One region of the Actinoallomurus sp. CA-142502 genome, then DNA from elsewhere that is predicted to be linked to it. Evidence: predicted binding sites of a transcription regulator. Region 1 holds the regulator's gene; the other holds the start of a gene.
The links. Region 1 encodes HspR, which represses chaperone genes until heat shock. Its sites were predicted from a motif close to ANTTGAGTCNNNNNGACTCAANT; they were not measured.

Region 1 (11,029 bases):
CGGATCTATCTCGCCGGCGCCCTGTTCGAGCTGGGTGAGCTCGACGAGGCGCGCGGACTGATCGCCCAGGTGCGCGCCGACTCGCCTCAGGACCCGGAGGTCCATCGTGCGGTGGCCGAGCTGCTGTACGAACAGGGCGAGCTGGCCGCCGCGCACGACTGGGCCACGGAGGGCGCCGACCTGGCACGGGCGGGTGACCAGGAGAGCCTGGAGGGTCTGCTGCGCATCCGCTACCGCTGCCGGCTCGACCTGCGCCGTCCGGAGGACCGGTACGACGCGCTGCTGGACGAGCTGCTCAAGAAGACCGACGACGCGCCGGGCCGTCAGTTCCGCTGAGCCGTGCCACGCGGCTCCACGGGCTTCGACAGGGACGCGTGGTCGACTTCGCGGAGCTTCCTGCCGGGGCCGGCGGCCTCCCAGCGCACGGACGCGGTGGACCCGTCCACGACGAGCGTCGCGACGGCGTTGTCGAACCACGGGCCGTGGCTCAGCCGCCACGTCATCGGCGCCCTGGGCACGCGGGCGAGCCGGGCGAGGGCGCGGGCGGGCCCGTCGGTGAGCCGGCCGTACGCCGCGCGCTGGAGCAGCCGGTACTTCAGCGGCAGATGGTTACGCATCGGTGAGCAGACCACCTGGGAGATCGGCGTGGTCGTGCCGGCGACTCGCGCGAGGTAGGAGTAGTGGACGTCGCCGGAGAGCAGCGTGATGCTCTGCGGCCCGTCCTCCCGCCGCGCGACCTCCAGCAGCGTGTCGGCGAGCGCGTGGAAGGACGCCTCGAACGCCGCCCAGTGCTCCAGGTCGGCGCCCTGCCGGATCTTCTCGCCGAGCCGGGCGAACCGGCGTCCCCACACGCCGCCCGCGATCGCCTCGTCGAACGACTCCAGGTGGTGGATCGTGGCCGGCAGCAGGAACGGCAGCGAGGTGGCGACGATGAGGTGGTCGACGTCGCCGCGGCACTGCTCCTGCACCCACTCCAGCTCTTCGTCGTCGAGCATCGACCGCCGGCCGTCGCGGAGCACCCGCCCGCAGCGGCTGTCCACCACGACGAGCCGCGTACGCCCGTAGTCGTGGGAGTAGCTCCACCGGGTGCCGTCCGCCTGCCGGTCGGCGCGTTCGGCGAACTCGTCGACGATCCGCCCGGCGTCGCCGTCCGCCGCCAGCACCTCGCGGTAGACCGGGTCCTCGGCCCGCTTGGCCGCCGACATGTTGCCCAGATGCTGGTAGACCCAGTACGCGCCGAGCCCGCCGGTGATCCGGTCGTGCCACCAGGACTGGGCGCGGATGTCGCGCAACCAGGTCTCGGAGGTGTTCCAGTCGTCCCGGATGTCGTGGTCGTCGAAGACCATCAGGCTGGGCACGGTGGACAGCAGCCACCGCACCATCGCGTCGTCGGTCCAGGCGAGCCGGTACAGCTCGGTGTACTCCTCGTAGTCGGCGATCTCCATGCCCGGCGCCTCGCCGGTGTCACGGCGGGCCTCGATGAACTTCCGCATCTCCGGCCCGGTCTCGTCGGCGTACACCTGGTCGCCGACCATCAGCAGCAGGTCGGGCCACTCGTGCCCGTCCGCCAGCCGCCGCGCGAACGCGCCGAGCACGTCCGGCCCGTGGACCTCCTCCACGCCGGGAGCGACCCGGCACGAGCCGAAGGCGATCCGCTGGGCCGCGCCGGGCGCGGGAATCCGGATCCGGCTGGGCGGCGAGCCGGGCTCGGGCCAGACGGTCTCGCCGTCGAGCGCGACCTCGTACTCGGTGTCCGAGCCGGGGGCCAGCCCCTCGATCTGGACGAGCGCGTAGTGGTGCCCGTGGACGGTGAACGTCGAGGCGGTCGTGCCGAGGACGCGCACGTCACACGGCTGGTCGGTCTCGAGCCAGATCGCGGCCGTGTCCGGTCCGACGTGGCGGAGCAGGGGGCCGACGACGAGTTGGGTCATGGATGTATGGACTACGCCATAACCAGGGTGTTAGTCCACTTGGAGGTGGTTGAGCCGCTACAGCGACGTGCTCAACGCCGACGATTCGCCGGAGATCATCGCCCTGCACGAGGCCGCCAGCGCCTGCGCGTCTTCGGTCACCCGCCGGGTCGCGTCGGCGATGCCGTTCATCGCGTCATGCATGCCATGCCATTTGTTGATCTCGACGCCGCCGAACGCCGCGGCCACCGCCGAGGCGATCGCAGCGCCGATCGGCGAGAACGCGGGCACGAACACCAGCGCACCGATCATGGTGATGTGTATGACGGTCTGTTCCGCCATGAACCGCTCCTGTGCCCGCGCGATCTGCCCGCACAGGTCGCTCACCTCCAGCGCCAGATCCCCGAACCGATTGACGGTCTGGACGAACGCCGAGTCGACGTACCGGGCGAACGCGTCGGAGGCGTCACCGATCCAGTACTTACGGTAATGGCGGAGAGCGCCCTCAGCCGCACCGGCCAGGCCGCCCTCGCCCGCAGTGGCCGTCGCGATCTTGCGCCACCGGTCCTGCTCGACGGCGAACGGATGCGGGGCGACCTCGTTCGGGATCACCAGACTCGCGTCGATGGTCGCGATCGCCAGATCCGCGCCGAACCCGGCGGCCGTCCGGAGGAGCAACCCGCGCGACGAGCGCAGGGCCTCCACCAGCGGGGAGTACCTCACGGCGTCCCGAATGCCGACAGGGGCGTCCAAGGCACGGATGGCCTCCAGCACCGGTGCCCCCTGCTTGAGCCGTCCCAGGGACGTGTTCAGCGGGCCGATGTTCCTTCGGAAGCCGAATGCCGCATTCAAGATCGGTGCGCCCAATGCGGGGTAGTCACGGTCCACGTGACCGCTCGGCTGCGAAGCGTGCGTAATGTCGTCGATGAGGGTCTGAGCGGCCCGACCTGCCGTTGAATCGTGGAGCGCCTTTCCGACGTCGAACGTAGCGATCTCTGCCGCGCGTTCGGCATCGCCGTACTTGCCCAGCACGGCCGCCAGCCGCTCAACGATGTCGTGCCCCACTTCGCCGATTCCCTTGCCGGAGCCCGTGCCGCCGACGGCCTCGGCCAAGCTCGTGCGCGCCGACTCGTAGGCGTGCTGGGCGTTCCGCGCCACATCCGGCCAGGCACCGGACGGAATGTTCGTGTATTCGGAGATGCCGGAACCCACGTGATCGCACAGGTAGGAGATCTCTTTGACGCTGTGGGCGAGATCAGTCAGTGCCGTGAGCCGGGCCGCAAATTCGTCCGCCATCGATTCCCATCCATGCTCGTTCGCGCTGGCGATATTTACGGAAGCACAGAGAGAGTCTCGCAGCAGCGCGTGCCCCGCGGTGGGGAGCCCGGGTGGTGGCTCCCCACCGTCGCGCGTTGTGTCAGGCGGCCCGTACCGCGGGTTTGACGGTCGCAGGAGGCGGGAGCCGCCTCATCCCATCTGCCCGCCGCGCTCCCGCATCGTCGTCTGCCTGATGAGGATGCGGCGCATCATGCCGTAGCTCACGCCGAACTCGGCCGCGACTCGGCGGATCGGCCACCCCTGGTCGTAGAGCCGGGCCGCGTCCTCCTCGATCCGTCGTTGGTGGTGTTGGCGGTCCGCAGGGCCAGCACCTCGCCACGCCGGTAGCGGCGATGGCCACCAGGGGTGTGGACGGCGGGCTTGATGATCCCGTCTCGTGCCCACCGGGCGATCGTGGTGGTCCGTACGCCTAGCAGTGCGGCCGCCTCGCGCGGCGTGAGCAGATCGTCGAAGTCAGGAATGGCAGATGACATGGGGAGAGAGCCGATCCAGTCGGGTATCAGAAGCGAGACGTCCGGCACGGTGAGCGCCGGTCGCGATAACGGCTCAGGGTTTGAGTGACTCTCTCTCCTCGGGGGTCAGCTCCACGCCGGTGCGGGTCACGACCACGTGGACTGTCTTGTATTCATCGGCTTGCTCGACCCAGGTCATGGCCGCGAGGTGGCGGATGATCGGGATGCCCCGTCCAGAGGTCGGAAGTGGCCCGTAGCCGGTTTCCCTGGGCAGGTCCGGGGCCGTATCGACCGCGGAGATGTGGGTCCAGCGGGGCCGGACGGCGAGGCCGAGGTGTACCGGTCTGCCATCGTCTTGCGCGCGGTTCAGCCTGGCGACCTCGCGGACGGCATTGGTGATCAGCTCTGAGACGACCAGGACCACATCGTCGACGTGGTCGGCGTCGGGTTCGGCCACCTCCGCGAGGACGCCTTCTGCGAACCGACGTGCCTGCGTCACCGACTCGGGCGCGGCCGGCAACGATCGCCACCTCCGGCCGGCCACGGTTCCCAGAGCCAACCGTCCGCTCTCATCTGCTCGGTGCATCGGTTGCTCTCGCGGGCCGACCGTCGCCCTACTCACTGGCCACCGCCAGCAGGTCCACGGGCGGCAAGCGAGCTGACAAGCTGGTCCAGGCATGTCAACGTGGTCATGCGGACCAGTGAACCGGGCGGCCACGGTCGGCAGGAGATGACATCTGGTGACACGGGAAGGGATGCCATGCCGCGCGCCGTGACGATCACTGGGACACGGTCAACGGGGCATCGCCCGCTGGAGAAGTACCGGCATCTGTTCGAGGAGTACCTCGCCCCGTTCGCCCTTGACGGTGTCCGGTTCTATCTGGGCGGTGCGAAAGGCATCGACAGCTTGGCGCTGCTGTGGCTGACACGGGAGACCCGCGTACACCTGACGGTCGCCGTACCGGCTCGGCTGGCCGACCAACCCGCGGACGCACGCCAAGCCATCGCCACGGCGAAGGACGCCGGCCGGCTCGACGAAGTGGTCGAGCTCGGTGGGCCGCTCGCGACAGACGGCTATCACGCGCGGAACCGGTGGATGGTCGACCGGTCGGAAATGGTCATCGGCTTCCCCCGAATGGGAACCACCGCTGGCGGCACCTATTACACCCTCGACTACGCGGCGAAGCTGGACAAACCGCGAATGGTGCTGCCCGTCTGAGGCGTCAGTGGTGTACTGCGAGAGTGACTGCCGGCCGGGACAACGCAGCCGCGAGTGCAACGATTGCGTGTCGCGCGTGGCATGTCGTGGTCCGCGCTTGCCGCTGGGCTGCGGGAGACGGCGCGGAGGCTGCGTATCGACCGGATCGCGTCCGCGCAACAGGCCAGCGTCCGACGCGCCATCGCACGTTGGGCAGCCGGGGCGGTCGTCCCGGACGAGCAGTATCGGCTGCTGCTCGCGCACATCTACGCACGTACTCCGGCCGGAGAGGTCGCGCTCGGTCCCGGCTCCGATCTGGCCGAGCTGCTCGACGCGTACGCGGGATACGACGTCCCACAGGCCGCCATTGACGAACTGGCCTCGACCGTCACCGCATCGGTCACCGGGAGCGGCGGGCATCTGCTGGCGTTTCTCAACCCCTCGTTGCGTGGGGCGCTGACGGCCGCGCTCGCCGATCCGGCGACGCTGGACTCTGCCGTCGTGGACGCACTCGGCGCGGCGTCGGTCGCCGTTGACCGGCAGATCGGGACCGTCCCGTTCGTCCGGCTGCACCTGGCCCAGGCCGCGATCACCGAAGCGTGCCGTCACCTGCTCGCTGGTCCCGTCCCGGCCCCGGTCGTAGGGCCGTTACGGCGAGTCGCGGCGGAGGCGTTCGCGCTCGCGGCGCGACTCGCGTTCGAAACCCACGATGACGGTGCGGCGCTCGCCCTGTACCGGCAGGCCGTTCGGACCGCGGACCCGGCGGTTCCGGAGCGACGGGCACTGATCCGCACTGGCCAGACGATGGTCACCTACTACGCGACGGGCGACATCGCCGCCGCCCGCCGGATCGTGGAGGCGGCCGTCGCGGATGCTCGCCGCGGGCAGAGCGCGCTGATGCGCGCGCGAGCACATGCCCTCCAAGCGGAGATCGCCGCTCGCGGGGAACCACCCGCGGAGCGGCAGGCCCGGACGGCACTGCACCTGGCGTACCACGACGTTGACCGAGACACCTCCGACGATCCGATGCCGCAGGTTTTCTCCGCCGCCCGATTGCATGGGTTCATAGGGGTGTGCGGCATCTTCCTCGGTGAGTCCGGCGAGGCGGAACGACGGTTGTCGGCGGCTGCGGCCGAGTTGACCCGGCCACGTGAGTCGGTGCAGCGGGCGATCGTGTTGACGGATCGGGCCCTGGCCCTGTTGCGCACCGGGGAGCCAGGCGGGCCGGAGACGGCGGCGACGGACCTGCACGAGTGCGTGACGCTGACGACGGCGACGCGCGGCCGGGTGCCTGCCCAGCGACTTCGGACGGCGCGGCTCGCGCTGCGCCCCTGGCGCACGGAGCCGTTCGTCGCCGAGCTGGACGACCACATGCACACCGCCCTGATCGGGTTGTGACATGCGCGGTGGGGAGCCTGGATGGTGGCTCCCCACCGTCGCGAAGCCGCGTCAGGCGGCCCGTACCGCCGGTTTGACGGTCAGGCGGTCGGCGGTCGGGTCGGCGTCGACGACGACCTCGTCGCCGTCGCGGATCTCGCCCGACAGCAGCTCGCGGGCGAGCTGGTCGCCGATGGCGCTCTGCACGAGCCGGCGGAGCGGCCTCGCGCCGTACGCCGGGTCGTAGCCGGTCAGCGCCAGCCAGTCGCGGGCCGCGTCGGTCACGGTCAGCGTCAGGCGGCGGTCCGCCAGGCGTGCCGCGAGCCGGTCCACCTGGAGATCGACGATCTTCGTGAGCTCCTCGGTGGACAGCGCGTCGAAGACGATCACATCGTCGAGGCGGTTGAGGAACTCCGGCTTGAAGTTCGCCCGCACCGCGTTCATCACGGCCTCGCGTCGGGCCTTGTCGTCGAGAGACGGGTCGACCAGGAACTGCGAGCCGAGGTTCGACGTCATGATCAGGATCGTGTTGCGGAAGTCGACCGTACGGCCCTGGCCGTCGGTCAGCCGTCCGTCGTCCAGCACCTGGAGCAGCACGTCGAAGACCTCGGGGTGGGCCTTCTCGACCTCGTCCAGCAGCACGACGCAGTACGGCCGGCGGCGGACCGCCTCGGTCAGCTGGCCGCCCTCCTCGTACCCGACGTAGCCGGGAGGCGCGCCGACGAGCCGTGCGACGGAGTGCTTCTCGCCGTACTCGCTCATGTCGATTCGCACCATGGCCCGCTCGTCGTCGAACAGGAAGTCCGCCAGGGCCTTGGCCAGCTCGGTCTTGCCGACACCGGTCGGGCCGAGGAACAGGAACGAGCCCGTGGGCCGGTCGGGGTCGGCTACGCCCGCCCGCGCCCGGCGTACGGCGTCGGAGACGGCTCTGACGGCGCTCGACTGACCGATCAGGCGGCGGCCGAGCTCCTCTTCCATGCGCAGCAGCTTGGCCGTCTCGCCCTCCAGCAGACGCCCGGCCGGGATGCCGGTCCAGGCCGCGACCACCTCGGCCACGTCGTCGGCGGTGACCTCCCGCTTGACCATGGCGTTGGGGTTGTTGGCGGCCTCCGCCGCGGTCTCGAGCTCCTCCTGGAGCCGCTTGATCTCGACCGCGATGTCGCTGGGAGCCTTCCAGTCGCCGTCGAGCTGCGCCTGGCGGAAGGCCTGCTCGCGCCGGCTCTCGGCCTCGTCGATGCGCTTCTTCAGCTCACCGACCTTGTTGAGGCCCTCCTGCTCCTCGTGCCAGCGGGCGTTCAGGTCGTTGAGCTGTTCCTTGCGGTCGGCGAGCTCGGCCTTGAGCCGTTCGAGCCGCTGCTGGGAGGCCTCGTCGGACTCCTTGCTGAGCTGGTGCTGCTCCATCTCCAGCCGGTCGACGACGCGTTGCAGCTCGTCGACCTCGACCGGCCGCGAGTTGATCTCCATGCGCAGCCGGGACGCGGCCTCGTCGATCAGGTCGATGGCCTTGTCCGGCAGGAACCGGGCGGTGATGTACCGGTCGGAGAGCGACGCCGCGGCGACGAGCGCCGCGTCGGTGATCACCACCTCGTGGTGCGCCTCGTACCGGCCCTTGAGCCCGCGCAGGATCCCGACGGTGTCCGCGACCGTCGGCTCGCCGACGAAGATCTGCTGGAAGCGGCGCTCCAGCGCCGGGTCCTTCTCGATCCGCTCGCGGTATTCGTCCAGCGTGGTCGCGCCGATCATGCGGAGCTCGCCGCGGGCCAGCATGGGCTTGAGCATGTTGCCGGCGTCCATGGACCCCTCGGCCGCGCCCGCGCCGACGACGGTGTGCAGCTCGTCGATGAAGGTGATGATCTGGCCGTCGCTCTGCTTGATCTCGTTCAGGACCGCCTTGAGGCGCTCCTCGAACTCGCCGCGGAACTTCGCGCCGGCGACCATCGCGCCGAGGTCGAGCGCGACGAGCCGCTTGTTCTCCAGCGTCTTCGGCACGTCGCCGTCGATGATGCGCTGGGCGAGGCCCTCGACCACCGCGGTCTTGCCCACGCCCGGCTCGCCGATCAGCACCGGGTTGTTCTTCGTGCGCCGCGACAGCACCTGCACGACGCGGCGGATCTCGTTGTCGCGGCCGATGACCGGGTCGAGTTTGCCCGCCTCGGCCTGCTCGGTCAGGTCGACGCCGTACTTCTCCAGCGCCTGATAGGTGTCTTCGGGGTTCTCGCTGGTCACGCGCGCGTTTCCGCGGACCCGGGGGAACGCCTCCACCAGGGCGTCGGGGGTCGCACCGGCCTCACGCAGCAGCTTCGCCACCGGCCCGCCGTCGGCCGCCAGGCCCACGAGCAGGTGTTCGGTCGAGATGTACTCGTCCTCGAGCTGCTGGGCGCGGTTCGCCGCGGTGTTCAGCACCACCAGCAGCGCCCGCGAGGTCTCCGGCGCGCCGACCGTGCTGCCCGCGGCCTTCGGCAGCGCGGCGATCTGCTCCTCGGCCCGGCGGCGCAGCGCCTGCGGATCGGCGCCGACCTCCTTCAGCAGCCGGTTCACCGTGCCCTCGCCCTGCGACAGCAGCGCGACGAGCAGATGGGCGGGCTCGACCTGGGGGTGCCCCTCGGTCGCAGCCCGGCGCAGGGCGGCGGAGAGCGCCTCCTGACTCTTCTCGGTCCGTTTGTAGTCCACTTATTCCTCCCCGCGTGAGCGCCACACGACCACACTCGTCTGACGGATCGGCACCAGCTCGGCGCCGGCCGTCGACTCGGGGGTGTTCTTCAGCCGGGCGAGCCGGGCGGCCACCGCACGGGTGGACTCCAGCTCGTTGCCCAGCTCCTCGACCAGCCCCCTGAGGCGTGCGACCTCGGCCCGCAGGGCCTCGGACTCACGCTGCAGGTCGAGGATGTGCCTGATGCCGGCCAGGTTGATGCCCTCGTCCTGGGACAGCCGCTGGATCTCCCGCAGCAACACGATGTCGCGCATGGAGTAGCGGCGGCCGCGGCCGGACGTACGGCCCGGCGAGACCAGGCCCATCCGGTCGTACGTGCGGAGCGTCTGCGGGTGCATGCCGGACAGCTCCGCGGCGACGGAGATCACGTAGACCGGGCTGTCGTCGCCGAAAGGGTCCATGATGTTCACTCCTCACGCGCCATCCGGATCAGCTCGCTCCGCACACCGTCACCGCCGAGGCTGCCGGACATCTTCTCCAGTGCCTCGCGGGTGGTGTCGTCGACCTCGCTGGGTACCTGAACGTCGACGGTGACGAGCAGGTCGCCCCGGGTGCCGTCGCGCCGTGGGGCGCCCTGGCCGCGGACCCGCAGCACCCGCCCGTTGGGCGTGCCCGGCGGGATCCGTACGGTCTTGGGCTGGCCGCGGTGGATCGGCACCTTGATCTCGGCGCCGAGCGCGGCCTCCGGGAAGGTGACCGGCACCTTCAGCGTGAGGTTGTCGCCCGAGCGGCCGAAGACCTTGTGCGGCTTGACGTGCACGACGACGTACAGGTCGCCGTTCGGTCCCCGGTTCTCTCCCGGCGCGCCCTTGCCCTTGATCCGGATGCGCTGCCCGTCGTTCACTCCCGCGGGGATGCGCGCCTGGATCGTGTGGGTGCTCTGCGCCCGGCCGCTGCCGTAGCACGTGGTGCACGGGTCGTCGACGACCAGGCCACGGCCGTGGCACTCGCGGCAGGGCTCGGAGAAGGCGAACCCGCCGGCGTTGCGGCTCTCCTGCCCGGTGCCCTCGCAGCGGGGGCACACCCGGGGGACCGTGCCGGCCTTGGCACCGGTCCCCCGGCAGGTCGGGCAGGCCGCCTCGCTCGTCAGCCGGAGCGGGACGGTACGGCCGTCGAGCGCCTCGCCGAACGTCATGGTGATCTCCGACTCGACGTCGGAGCCACGACGCGGCCGCTGACCCGCCTGGCGGCGACCGAACAACCCGCCGAACAGGTCGCCGATGCGTTCGCCCGTCCCGCTCGTGGTCTGACCCGTGCCCGTGTTCCCGAACAGGTCGCCGAGATCGAAGCCGAACCCCCCCTGGGCGCCTCCACGGGGCCGCGCACCGCCGAACAGGCTGCGCGCCTCGTCGTACTCCTTGCGCCGTTTCTCGTCCGACAGCACGTCGTACGCCTCGGAGATGTCCTTGAACTTCTCCTCGGACTCCGGGTCGCCCTTGTTGGCGTCCGGGTGGTACTGGCGAGCGAGCTTGCGGTAGGACTTCTTGATCTCGTCCTGGGTGGCGGTCTTCGTAACACCGAGGACCTTGTAGTAGTCCTTCTCCAAATAGTCCTTGGTGCTCACCGGCGCCCCTTACCTCGTTTCGTTGTGCTCGTTCGTCAGTCCTCGTCGGCCGTGTCGGCCTTGGGCGGCGTCTCGGCCTCGGAGTCCTCGGCCTCGGCCGTCTCCGGCTCGACCGGCTCCTCGGGCTCCGCCTCACCGCCCGGCTCGGCCACGGCGACGCGGGCCGGCCGGAGGATCCGCTCACCGATGCCGTAGCCCGGCTGCAGGATCTGCACGGCCGTCGGCTCGGTGACGTCGGCGGAGTAGGAGTGCATCAGCGCTTCGTGGATGTTCGGGTCGAACGGCTCGCCCGGAGCGCCGAAGGACTGCAGACCCAGCTTGCCGACGATGCCCTCGAGCCCCTCGGCGACCTGCTTGAACCCGCCGTTCAGCTCGTCGTGTTCGCGGGCCCGCCCGATGTCGTCGAGCACCGGCAGCAGCTCGGTCAGGACGTTCGCCAGGGCCTGCTCGCGCACCATGACCCGGTCGCGCTCGACCCGT
Region 2 (11,029 bases), 3.1 Mb from region 1:
GCGGCGCCCTCCACGTACGGCGGGGCCGTGCGGCCGGACTCGAGGAACTCCGCCTGCGCCCCGCCGTGGGGCGGCGGCGCGCCCGGACCCGGCGGAGGCGGCGTCTGCCCGCCGCCGGCCGGCGGCGCGGGAGGCTCGGGCCGTGCGGCCGGCGACTCCCCGGCCGGTGTGGCGCCCTCGCGGGGATCGCGCTCGTCCTGTTCCGCCATCTCACTTTCCCCTGTTCACGATTCAGTTGGCCTAGCGAACCCGATTGTCGCGCAGAAGCCCCTAAGCGTGGCGTAAACGAAAAGGCGGTCCCGCCTTCGCGGGACCGCCCTTCCGGCAGCCATCAGGCCATTCGGCGAAATGTCAGGCCGCGACCGTTTGTCCGGTCGTCGCCGGCTCCAGCGCCCAGTCGAGCACCTCGCGGACGTCGGAGGCCACGTGGACGGTCAGCTGCTCCAGCACCTCCGCCGGCACGTCGTCCAGGTCGGGCTCGTTGCGCTTGGGGATGAGGACCGTGGTGATCCCCGCCCGGTGCGCGGCGAGCAGCTTCTGCTTGACCCCGCCGATCGGCAGCACGCGCCCGGTCAGCGAGACCTCGCCGGTCATCGCCACGTCGGAGCGTACGAGCCGGCCGGACAGCAGCGACGCGAGCGCGGTCGTCATCGTGACGCCGGCACTCGGCCCGTCCTTGGGCACCGCCCCGGCGGGCACGTGGATGTGCACGCCGCGGTTCTTCAGGTCGCCGACCGGCAGCTCCATCTCCGCGCCGCGCGAGCGCAGGTACGACAGCGCGATCCGGGCCGACTCCTTCATGACGTCGCCGAGCTGGCCGGTCAGCGTCACGCCGGTCTCGCCGGTCTCCTCGTCGGCCAGCGACGCCTCGATGTAGAGCACGTCGCCGCCCGCGCCGGTGACCGCCAGTCCGGTGGCCACGCCCGGCACCGCCGTACGGCGCTCCTCCTCCTTGAGCGAGGTCTCCGGGGTGAACCGGGGCCGCCCGAGGTAGTCGCGCAGGTCGTCCGCGCCCACCGACACCGGCAGGGTCGCGGTCTCCAAAGCGACGTTCGCCGCGACCTTGCGGAGCACCCGCGCGATCGACCGCTCCAGGCTCCGTACGCCCGCCTCACGGGTGTACTCCCCCGCCAGCAGCCGCAGCGCGTCCTCGCCGATCGTGACCTCCTCCGCGGTCAGGCCGGCCTTGTCGAGCTGGCGCGGCAGCAGGTGGTCGCGGGCGATGGTGACCTTCTCGTCCTCGGTGTAGCCGTCGAGCGAGACCAGCTCCATCCGGTCCAGCAGCGGGCCCGGGATCGTCTCCAGGGCGTTGGCCGTGGCCAGGAAGACCACGTCGGACAGGTCGAGCTCCACCTCGAGGTAGTGGTCGCGGAACGTGTGGTTCTGCGCCGGGTCCAGCACCTCGAGCAGGGCGGCCGTCGGGTCGCCACGGTAGTCCGCGCCGACCTTGTCGATCTCGTCGAGCAGCACGACCGGGTTCATCGAGCCCGCCTCGCGGATCGCGCGCACGATCCGGCCGGGCAGCGCCCCGACGTACGTGCGGCGGTGGCCGCGGATCTCCGCCTCGTCGCGTACGCCGCCGAGCGCGACGCGGACGAACTTGCGGCCCATCGCGCGTGCCACGCTCTCGCCGAGCGACGTCTTGCCGACCCCGGGCGGCCCGACGAGGGCCAGCACGGCGCCGGAACGCCGTCCGCCGATCACGCCGAGCCCGCGTTCCTCACGCCGCTTGCGCACGGCGAGGTACTCGACGATGCGGTCCTTGACGTCGTCGAGGCCGGTGTGGTCCTCGTCGAGGATCTCCCGGGCGCCGACGATGTCGTACGCGTCCTCGCTCCGCTCGTTCCACGGGATGTCGAGGACCGTGTCGAGCCAGGTGCGGATCCAGCCGACCTCGGGCGACTGCTCGGCGGTCCGCTCGAGCTTGTCGACCTCCTTCAGCGCGGCCTCGCGCACCTTCTCCGGCAGGTCGGCGGCCTCCACGCGAGCGCGGTAGTCCTCCTCCTCGCTGGAGGGGTCGCCGCTGAGCTCGCCCAGCTCCTTGCGGATGGCGGCGAGCTGCTGGCGGAGCAGGAACTCCTTCTGCTGCTTCTCCACGCCCTCCTCGACGTCCTTGCGGATCGTCTCGGCGACGTCCAGCTCGGCGAGGTGCGCACGCGTCCAGCCGATCGCCAGCTCCAGCCGCTCGGGCACGTCGGCGGTCTCGAGGATCTGCGTCTTCTGCTCGGCGTCGAGGTAGGACGCGTACCCGGACCGGTCGGCCATCACCGACGGATCCTCGATCTGGCGGATCATGTCGATGACCTGCCAGGCGCCGCGCTTCTCCAGCACGCCGATGACCAGGGCCCGGTACTCCCTGGCCAGCTCTTCGGCCCGCTCGCCGAGCCCGGTGTCCTCCACGACGGTGCCCTCGACCCACAGCGCCTTGCCGGGGCCGGAGGTGCCGGTGCCGATCCGCACCCGCGCCACACCGCGTACGACGGCCCCCGGGTCCCCACCCGGCAGCCGCCCGATCTGCTCAATCGCCGCCAGCGTGCCGACGGCGGCATATTTCCCGTTCAGCCGAGGCACGATGAGCACCTGCGGCTTGTCATCCGTGTCATCCGGCAGCGCCGTGGTGCGCGCCGCCTCGATCGCCCCTCGTACCTCATCGTCCGTAAGAGACAACGGCACGACCATCGCGGGCAGCACGACCTCGTCGTCGAGCGGCAGCACCGGCAGGGTGACGGTCTTGCTCATCAGGCCTCCAAAGCTTGAGTCACTCACACTCAAGAAAGAAGAGCCGCGATCTATTTCCCGGAGGTCGTTCGCTCTGAGCGAGCGCCGCCGGGGGTGTCCCCGTCCGGATGAACCTTGCGAGTTCCGGACTTGGGTTGCGAGGGACCTTGCGAAGTTCGGATTAACCCTGCGAGGCGACGACCGAGTCGTGGAGGATCCTCGGTCATGACGGGCTTACGCATGGTGACCGGTGGCGGCGTCGATCCTCCGGTCGATGGCTACGAGGTCGGGTATTTGACCTCGGACGGAGCGCAGGTACGGGTTCCGCTGGCGGATGCTTGGGGGGCTGCGGCTGGAGTCCGCTCTGCCGGCGCGGAGCTTCACCTCCCACAAGGGGCAGCGGGACTTCCCCGGCCGGTGGTGGTCGGCGACGGAAGAATGCAGGCCACCCGGAGGGCATGTGCGCTGGTGGGGTGGGAGTACCGGCTGGTGGCCTCCCCGGATCCGATCGTGACGGCGAACGTGCGGTGGCTGGCGGCCTACCGGCATCCACGTCATCTGCCGCCTGAGATCGCTGCGGCTTTGCGGGATGCGTTCCGCTCACCGCGCGGGTTGATGGCCGGTGCGGAAACAGCGGGCGATCCGATCGCGGTGTTGCCGGTGCTGTCCACCTGCTTTGGCGGCAGGAGTTGGTCGTGGACCTGTCGGTGCCGCTGCACCAAGGTGGAGCCGTTCGGGCTGCTTGACGGTCTCCCAGCCGAGGTTCTCGCGGCAGCCAGGGAATGGGAACGGCAAGTCGTTGAGGTCACCACCGGCCTGCAACCGGATGCGGCGCCCGGAGCGGTCCCGCGGGCGGAGTACGACCCGACGACGCACACTCTCGCAGAGCGCGACCAGGCCAAGGGCCACCCGCACGGGCGCCGAAGTGTCCGACCAGCTTGAATACTTCGCCGAACGGCTGCCCGCCACGTTCGTCTACGCCGGCATCGAAGTCGAAGCCCAAGTCTTGTTCTCTGGCCCTCGTGGCCGTCAGATCGCCGGACGATTCACTGTCGTCCCGACCAACGCATTCGCCTACGGCACCGCCGAACAACGCGAGACCTGGCACACCCTGATCACCACCCTGGAGAGCACGCTACGGCTGCGTCACCACAAGCCCGGGACACCGGCGGGAATGGTCGAATACCTCTACCGCGCAGCGGAGGAATGATCGGCAACCTGTCCCAGCTCATCCGCGGAGCGGCGATCCCGGCCATCGAGGACGGCCCCGGAAAGATCAGCCGGGAACACCTCGGCCTCGTCCCCGTCGATGCCTGAACCGGACCCCGGCATTGACTGGCTGCTGCTGCACGACACCCCGCAACACGCCTGCCCGCGCTGCACCGCCCGACACCGAGGCGGCCGCGTCATGCGGCTGTTCGCCCACCACGAGTACACCTGCCGACGCCACGGCTATCGGCTCGGCCCACCCGACGTCGGGCAAGACCACAACCCCCGCCACCTCTCCGAGATCCTCGCCGCCCAACGCAAGCACCAGCGGCTGGTACGCGCCTACGGACCGATCCCGGTCTTCGACACGATCATCCACGCCTCAAGATCTGCGCCGTGCTCTACCACCACCACACCAACGCCCCCGTCATCGAGACTTACTACCCCCAACTACCCCAACTACCCCCAACCCGGCCCCTACGTCCGCCAACGCGCCCGACTCGCCGACCAAGCGACCGAACCCGCACCCGATGAATCAGTGGGACGAGCTGCGGACATCCGGCCGAAAGCCGCCCCGGACGAAGCCGAGGCTCCTCGCTAACGCGGATTCACGCGCAGGCCATCGCAGATGACAGTCATCATGCGCAGCGCCATCTGCCGGTCACCCTGTTCTCGTTCCGCGGCGGTATGAATGCTGTTCAGCAAGGCACGCACGTCGGCGATGCCGATGTCAGCGCGGACCTGGCCGCTGCCTTGGGCTCGTTCCACCAGCCGTTCCAGCGCTCGATCCAGTTGCTCGGTCTCGGCCGCGATCCTGGCCTTCGCGTCGATGCCGGCTCCGGCCAGAATCTCGGCCAGCCCCCGGTTCTTCATCCCGCGTTCGACCATGCCGAGGCAGAAGCCGAAGAACGCCTCGCCAGGATCCCCGGCCTCCGCCAAACTGCGCGCCTCGTCCACGAGCTGGGCGATATGGCTGAGCACGATGGCCTCGAACAGCGACTCCTTGGTCGGGAAGTGCCGGTGCATCGTGCCCGCACCCAGCCCGGCCCGGCGGGCGATCTCATCGACCGGTACAGACACGCCCTCCGTCGCGAAGCACTCACGCGCGACCTCCAGAAGCCTCTCCCGGTTGCGCCGGGCATCCGCCCGCATCGGCCTCGCTCGTTCCCGAGCGTGCCCAGAGATGTCATCCGCGACCATAACGCCCCTCCGATAGACAACCGGGGTAAGGACCCCGTATATTCCCGATCCGGGGTCGCCACCCCGAATATATCCCGGCACGCGATCTACGCGACGTTCATCCCAAGCACCTTTCGATCAGGAGATCACGCATGTCATCTTCGACCACTCTCACTCCCCGCGAGGTCCTCGCGCGGATGCACGAGCTCACCGTCACCGACGAGGCGGCCGCCGTCGACCTCTATGCGGAGAACGCGGTGCACGAGATCCCGTTCGCTCCGGCCGGCGCCCCGGCCCGCATCGAGGGGCGAGAAGCCCTCCGCCAGATGATGGACGCCCAAGGCGGCCAATCTCCAGTGAAGTACCAGGGCTTCGAGAACGTCCAGGTATGGGAAACCACCGACCCTGAAGTGATCATCGCCGAGTACGAGGTCGTCGGCATCGTCATCTCCACTGGAGCCGGGTTCCGCATCCCGCAACTTCTCATCCTGCGGGTCCGCGACGGCAAGATCCTGCTGTCCCGCAGCTATCTCAACCCCGGTCAGTTCGCCGAACTACTGGCCTGAACGCACCCGGCCGCCGGGCGGCGCGACCCGGCGGCCGGTACCAGCCAAGAGCGAGCCGACCGAAGGATCAGCCGACCATGACCAGCCGAACCGGACCTGCCACCACCGTCATCGAACCGGACTTGACGCGGATCGCCCTGGCGGTCGTGGTCGGCGCCATCATGACGGTCCTGGACATCACGATCGTCAACGTCGCGATCAACAAGCTCGCGCACGACTTTCAGACCCCGCTATCGACCATCCAATGGACGCTCACCGGCTACACGCTGGCCCTGTCGATGAGCATCCCCCTGACCGCGTGGACCATACGGCGCTTCGGCGCCAAGACCATGTGGATCACAGCGCTGGTCCTGTTCGTCGGGGGGTCCGCGCTTTGCGGGGCGTCCTGGTCGGTCTTGAGCCTGATCATCTTCCGCGTCCTTCAGGGTTTCGGCGGCGGGCTCCTCATGCCGGTCGGCCAGACCATGCTTGCCACAGCGGCCGGACCGCAGCGGATGGGCCGGATGATGACGGTCATCTCCGTGCCCGCGATGCTCGCTCCGGTGCTGGGCCCCGTCCTCGGCGGCGCGATTCTGGACACCCTGTCCTGGCGGTGGCTGTTCCTCATCAACCTCCCGGTCGGCGCCATCGCGCTGTTGCTCGCCGTCCGGCTGCTGCCGCGCGATCCAGACCGCAAAGCCGGCGATCGCATCGACATCACCGGGCTGGCCCTGCTGTCACCGGGACTTGCCGCACTCGTCTACGGCCTGTCCCAGGCAGGCAACAACAACCTGCGCCTGCTCGCAGGCACTGCCACCGGGCTGCTTTTGCTCGCGGTGTTCACGATCCGCGCGATCCGCATGGCCGGCGGAAACACGCGTCCGCTGGTCGACGTCACCACCTTCCGCCACCGCGCCTTCACCACCAGCGTGGCCGCATTGTTCACCTACAGCGCGGCCGTGTTCGGGCTGCTCGTCGTGCTGCCGATCTACTTCCAGACCGTCCAGGGCCGCAGCCCGGCGGCGACCGGACTGCTGCTCGCCCCGTTCGGCCTCGGCGCGATGCTCACAATGCCGATGGCAGGGCGAATGACCGACCGCAGCGGGCCACGAGGCGTCACGCTGGCCGGGCTGCTCATCATGATGCTCGGTACGGTCCCCTTCACCCAACTACAGGCCGACACCAGCACAACAGTGCTCACCGCCTCACTGTTCACCATCGGGCTGGGGCACGGAATGATCGCCCCTCCTTTGATGGCCGCCGCATTCCAAGGGCTGAACCGTAGCGAAATGCCCTCGGCGACCACGACAGCCAATATCCTGGCCCGGGTCGGCACCTCGGTCGGCACGGCGGCGCTAGCCGTGATCCTGCAGATCTACCTCCGCGCCGGTCTGCATCGCAGCACCACCCTCACCGACGTCGCCAAAAACCGCACACCGCACGCACTTTCCGTACTGACCGACGCCTTCGCCCACACCCTGTGGTGGACGTTCGGAATCGCCGCGATCGCACTCGTGCCCACCGTATTGATCCCTCCCCGCCCCACCATCCGACCGACCGAGGCGTGACACCTCATCGGTGACCGTGGTCGCGGCCACGAACGGCTCCAGTAGATCGTCACGATTAGCAGCAGGGTCCACCTGACCTTGCCATCACCGAGTCCAGACCAACCGAAAATGCAAGGTGAGTCTGAACAACTTCGGCGACCGGCGTTCGGACTGACCTTTCAATTCCACGGTCAGACCATGCGGCACTCGCAACCTTCGACCGAAACGGACAGCCGGGGGTGTCCCGTCCGCGCGATCACTGCAGTGTTCGGACTTAGGTTGCAGCAGACCTTGCAACGTTCGGTTTACCGGTGATGTCTTCTTGGGCCAGACTCATTCGCCATGACCGAGCTACGCCTGATGCGTGGCGGTACGGGCGCTCCGCCTGGTGATGGCTTCGAGGTCGGGTACCTGACGGAGGATGGGGCGCACGCTCGGGTTCCGCTGGCGGATGCGCGGGGGCTGCGGCTGGAGTCCGCGTCGCCGGCGCGGAGCTTCACCTCCTACAAGGGCCAGCGACATTTCCCGGGCCGGTGGTGGTCGGCGACGGAGGAGCGGCACGTCGGGTACGAGTCGTGGCTGGAACGCGATCATCTGCTACCCGACGTTGTTGCGTGACCTCGTAGCGGTTCTGCTGATCGGATGTCAGCGGCATGTCGCTGACGTGAGCATCTCGTGAGTCCCGCGCAGCCACTTGTCCAGTACGACGTAGCCACCCTTGGTGAGGCCAATGCGGGCGTCGACGCGATGGAGCAGGGCCTGCCCTGGATGGTGGGCGGATGGCCAGATGTGATCGGTATCGGTGATCTCGTCATCGACCCAGGCAAACGAGCACCCGTCTGCCCAATCGACGATACGGCCAGTTGGGTTGTCACTTTCCGTAGCTACTCGCCATGTGGCCCGCCGCTCCGGGAGCCGGGGCCGGAAAACGAGATGAACCGCGACGGTCGCGTGGCCAGGATGGGGGGATGCTGGTCGATCATTTTCCGCTGTTGGGACTGCGGCTGAGGACACCGCGGCTTGAGCTGCGGCTGCCGTCGCCCGAAGAACTGGCCACCCTGGCAGAGGTAGCCGCTGACGGCATTCACGCCCCTGATGTGATGCCGTTCCTCATCCCGTGGACCGACCAGCCGACCGCCGAGGTCGCCAGGGCTGTCATCCAGCACCACTGGCTGAGGCTGGGGAATTGGTCCTCGCAGGACTGGTCGCTCAGCTTCACCGTGTTCCATGCCGGCGATGTCGTCGGGCAGCAGTCCATCGGCGCACGTGACCTGGCGGTCATCCGCCGGGTGCAGACCGGCTCATGGCTGGGACAGCGCCACCAGCGGCAGGGAATCGGCACCGAGATGCGCGCCGCCGTCCTGCACCTTGCCTTCACCGAACTGGGCGCCGAGGAAGCCGTCTCTAGCGCATTCGCGGACAACCCGGCCTCACAAGCTGTCTCGCGAAAGCTCGGCTACCAACCCGACGGTCTTGATCGTCATCTCGTCCGCGATGCCATGGTCATCGATTGCCGGATGCGCCTCACCCGGGAGGCGTGGGAACGCCACCGCACGATCCCCGTCACCATCGACGGACTCACCCCGTGCCTACCTATGTTCGGGATCAACACTGCCTGACCGCAGACAGCCGGATAACTCCCCGCTAACCGGCCGCCGATGGGGAGTCGGAACCGGCCGCTGACACGCTCCGAAGGGGATGAGCGGTCCATCTACATCGAGAAAGAGCAGCGGACATTGTGCGAAACCTTTCACGACCGCACGATAACGCTGGGAGGAATCGGTAGCCCATCTGTTAGCCCTGCTCCTGGGTCTGTCCAGCGTTCGGCTCTGTCGCTCTTTCGGTGGTAGCGGAGAGTGAGGCTATTGGAGGAGGATGCGGTGGCGTAGGAGATGGAAGCCTGCCCGGCCGTACATCTGCCTTTTGATCAACTTCGTCTTGGTGTTGACGCCCTCGGTCCCACCGTTGTGGTGTTCGCTGGGTCAGAGCGGCGCGGACGGCGTCCTGGTCGAGTCGCGGACCGCGGATGAATGAGTGGACGTGCGGCAGGTTTACCTCTTCCGCGGCGTGGATCCACTTCTCCAGGCGGTCCGCGTTGTCCTCGGCGGAGACGAGGAGTTGGGCGAAGACGCGGACCAGTGAGGCGAGTTGAGTCATCTCCAAGCAGGCGCTGGTGGTCTTATGGAGGAGTTTTTGCTGGTCAGGCTTGAGGGTGTCCGGATGGGTGAGCAGTAGTCGCGAACGCCTGCGGGGCGAGAGGGCGGGTCGATCGTCTTCGACGCGACCTTGGGTGATGTAGCGGTAGAGGAGGTTCTGGCTGCCGGTGTAGCCGCGTTCCCGCGGCGAAGTCGTGGGCGTGATCGTCATCGAACGCGCCGACCAGCCGATAGCCGACCGGCCGCAGCCGAGTGTCCTGCCTCAGTCAGTTGACAACGTGCGGGTGCGACGCACTCACAAGCTACTCCGTGAGGCGTTGGTCGAGCTCATCGAGGAGCGCGGCAAAGGCCGGCCGCCCGCCCCGCTCCGCGGACTCGGTGAAAGGTGAGCCTCGCGGAGGGGGCGGGCGTTCGCCGGGCCGCCGGGCCTACGGGCGGGAGCCGTAGGCCGTGAAGTACTTCGCGCCCGGTGAGCCGAGGCCGGTCACATTGTCGTAACCGGTGGTCGCGTGGGTCAGGCCGTTGTGGCCGAAGGTCTGGGCCCGGGTGATGAGCGGGCTGTTCGGGTCGGAGGGGTTGGTGTAGTCGTTGCGGACCACGCCGAGGAGCAGGTTGGGACCGCCCGGTGTGTCGGTGACGTCATCGAACGCCGCGGTGCCGTGCTGGGCGTAGATCGCCGGGTTGGCGAATCCGAAGGGCGCGCCGATGACCTGCTGGGTCACCGCCTGGATCCCGGCGAAGAGCGGCGCGGCCAGGCTGGTGCCGCCCCACCGGGTCTCGTGGTAGCGGTCCGTGCCGTCGGGGAAGTGCTGCGTCGAACCGGCGAGGATGCCGGTGTTGTTGTCCGCGTCCGCGGCCACGTCCGGCACCACCCGCATCGGGCTGGTCAGCGGCTTGCCGTTCGGCAGGGTCTTCGACAGGCTCTCGGGCACCACGTTCGCCTGGTACGACGGCTGGGGATACAGGACGCTGGTGCCACCGCCGGCGCCGCTGAGGTACGTCGACGGGTAGCCGGTCCCCGGCTCGGGAGTCCAGGCGGTGCCGTCCGGGGTGAGGTTGGAGGCGACGTTGTTCCAGCCGGTCTGCCACAGCTGCCTGCCGTCGGAGCCGACCGCCAGGCTGGTGCCGCCGACCGCGGTCACATAGGGGTCGGAGGGCGGAAACTCGGTGTACGGGCCGTCGGTGTACACCGGGCACCCGGTGTTCGGGTCGTCCGCGCCGCAGTCACCGCTGCTGAAGTAGAAGCCGATGCCCTCGGCCGCGCCCTGCTTGAAGATCTGCTCGAACGCGTCCCGCTCGGCCTGGCTGGTGTGGCTCTCCTCGTCCCGGTTCCACGAGTTGGTGACGATGGTGGCCAGTTTGTTGTCGACGATCCGGCTCAACGCCTCCTGCTCGTCCTCCACGTTGCACGAGGCCGCGGCCACGTACGCGATCTTCGCGTCCGGCGCGATGTCGTGCACGGCGGTCACGTCTATCGATTCCTCGACGTACCAGGAGTTGCCGCCGCACTCACTCACGCTGTTCCAGGCGCTGGGCAGGCTCTGGGTGAACTGGCCCGGCTTGAGGTTCGCGACGCCGTGGTTCTTGGTGAAGGTGCTGATGTCGGACTCGATCGTCGGCGAGGCGTAGGCGTCCACGATCGCCACGGTCTGGCCCGCGCCGGTGAGGTCGTTGC

Region 2: lon (endopeptidase La) is a predicted target of HspR. The motif match lies at 2,752-2,774, and genes of this name have one in related genera.

The regions. Positions count from the first base shown of each region.
Region 1 is NZ_JBNJMY010000001.1:10,957,733-10,968,761, reverse strand. Features, by position in the region: gene ACQEV1_RS51635 (tetratricopeptide repeat protein) at 1-336, shown strand, start outside; gene ACQEV1_RS51630 (alkaline phosphatase D family protein) at 324-1,931, opposite strand; gene ACQEV1_RS51625 (hypothetical protein) at 1,989-3,206, opposite strand; gene ACQEV1_RS51620 (hypothetical protein) at 3,378-3,479, opposite strand; gene ACQEV1_RS51615 (helix-turn-helix domain-containing protein) at 3,449-3,721, opposite strand; gene ACQEV1_RS51610 (ATP-binding protein) at 3,795-4,220, opposite strand; gene ACQEV1_RS51605 (hypothetical protein) at 4,461-4,919, shown strand; gene ACQEV1_RS51600 (hypothetical protein) at 4,983-6,296, shown strand; gene clpB (ATP-dependent chaperone ClpB) at 6,348-8,945, opposite strand; gene ACQEV1_RS51590 (heat shock protein transcriptional repressor HspR) at 8,946-9,386, opposite strand; gene dnaJ (molecular chaperone DnaJ) at 9,392-10,549, opposite strand; gene grpE (nucleotide exchange factor GrpE) at 10,585-11,029, opposite strand, start outside.
Region 2 is NZ_JBNJMY010000001.1:7,849,018-7,860,046, forward strand. Features, by position in the region: gene ACQEV1_RS36660 (hypothetical protein) at 1-209, opposite strand, end outside; gene lon (endopeptidase La) at 352-2,739, opposite strand; gene ACQEV1_RS36670 (hypothetical protein) at 3,644-3,928, shown strand; gene ACQEV1_RS36675 (TetR/AcrR family transcriptional regulator) at 4,525-5,079, opposite strand; gene ACQEV1_RS36680 (nuclear transport factor 2 family protein) at 5,259-5,672, shown strand; gene ACQEV1_RS36685 (MDR family MFS transporter) at 5,750-7,219, shown strand; gene ACQEV1_RS36690 (hypothetical protein) at 7,541-7,816, shown strand; gene ACQEV1_RS36695 (GNAT family N-acetyltransferase) at 8,167-8,817, shown strand; partial or broken gene ACQEV1_RS36700 (hypothetical protein) at 9,061-9,159, opposite strand; gene ACQEV1_RS36705 (S53 family peptidase) at 9,783-11,029, opposite strand, start outside.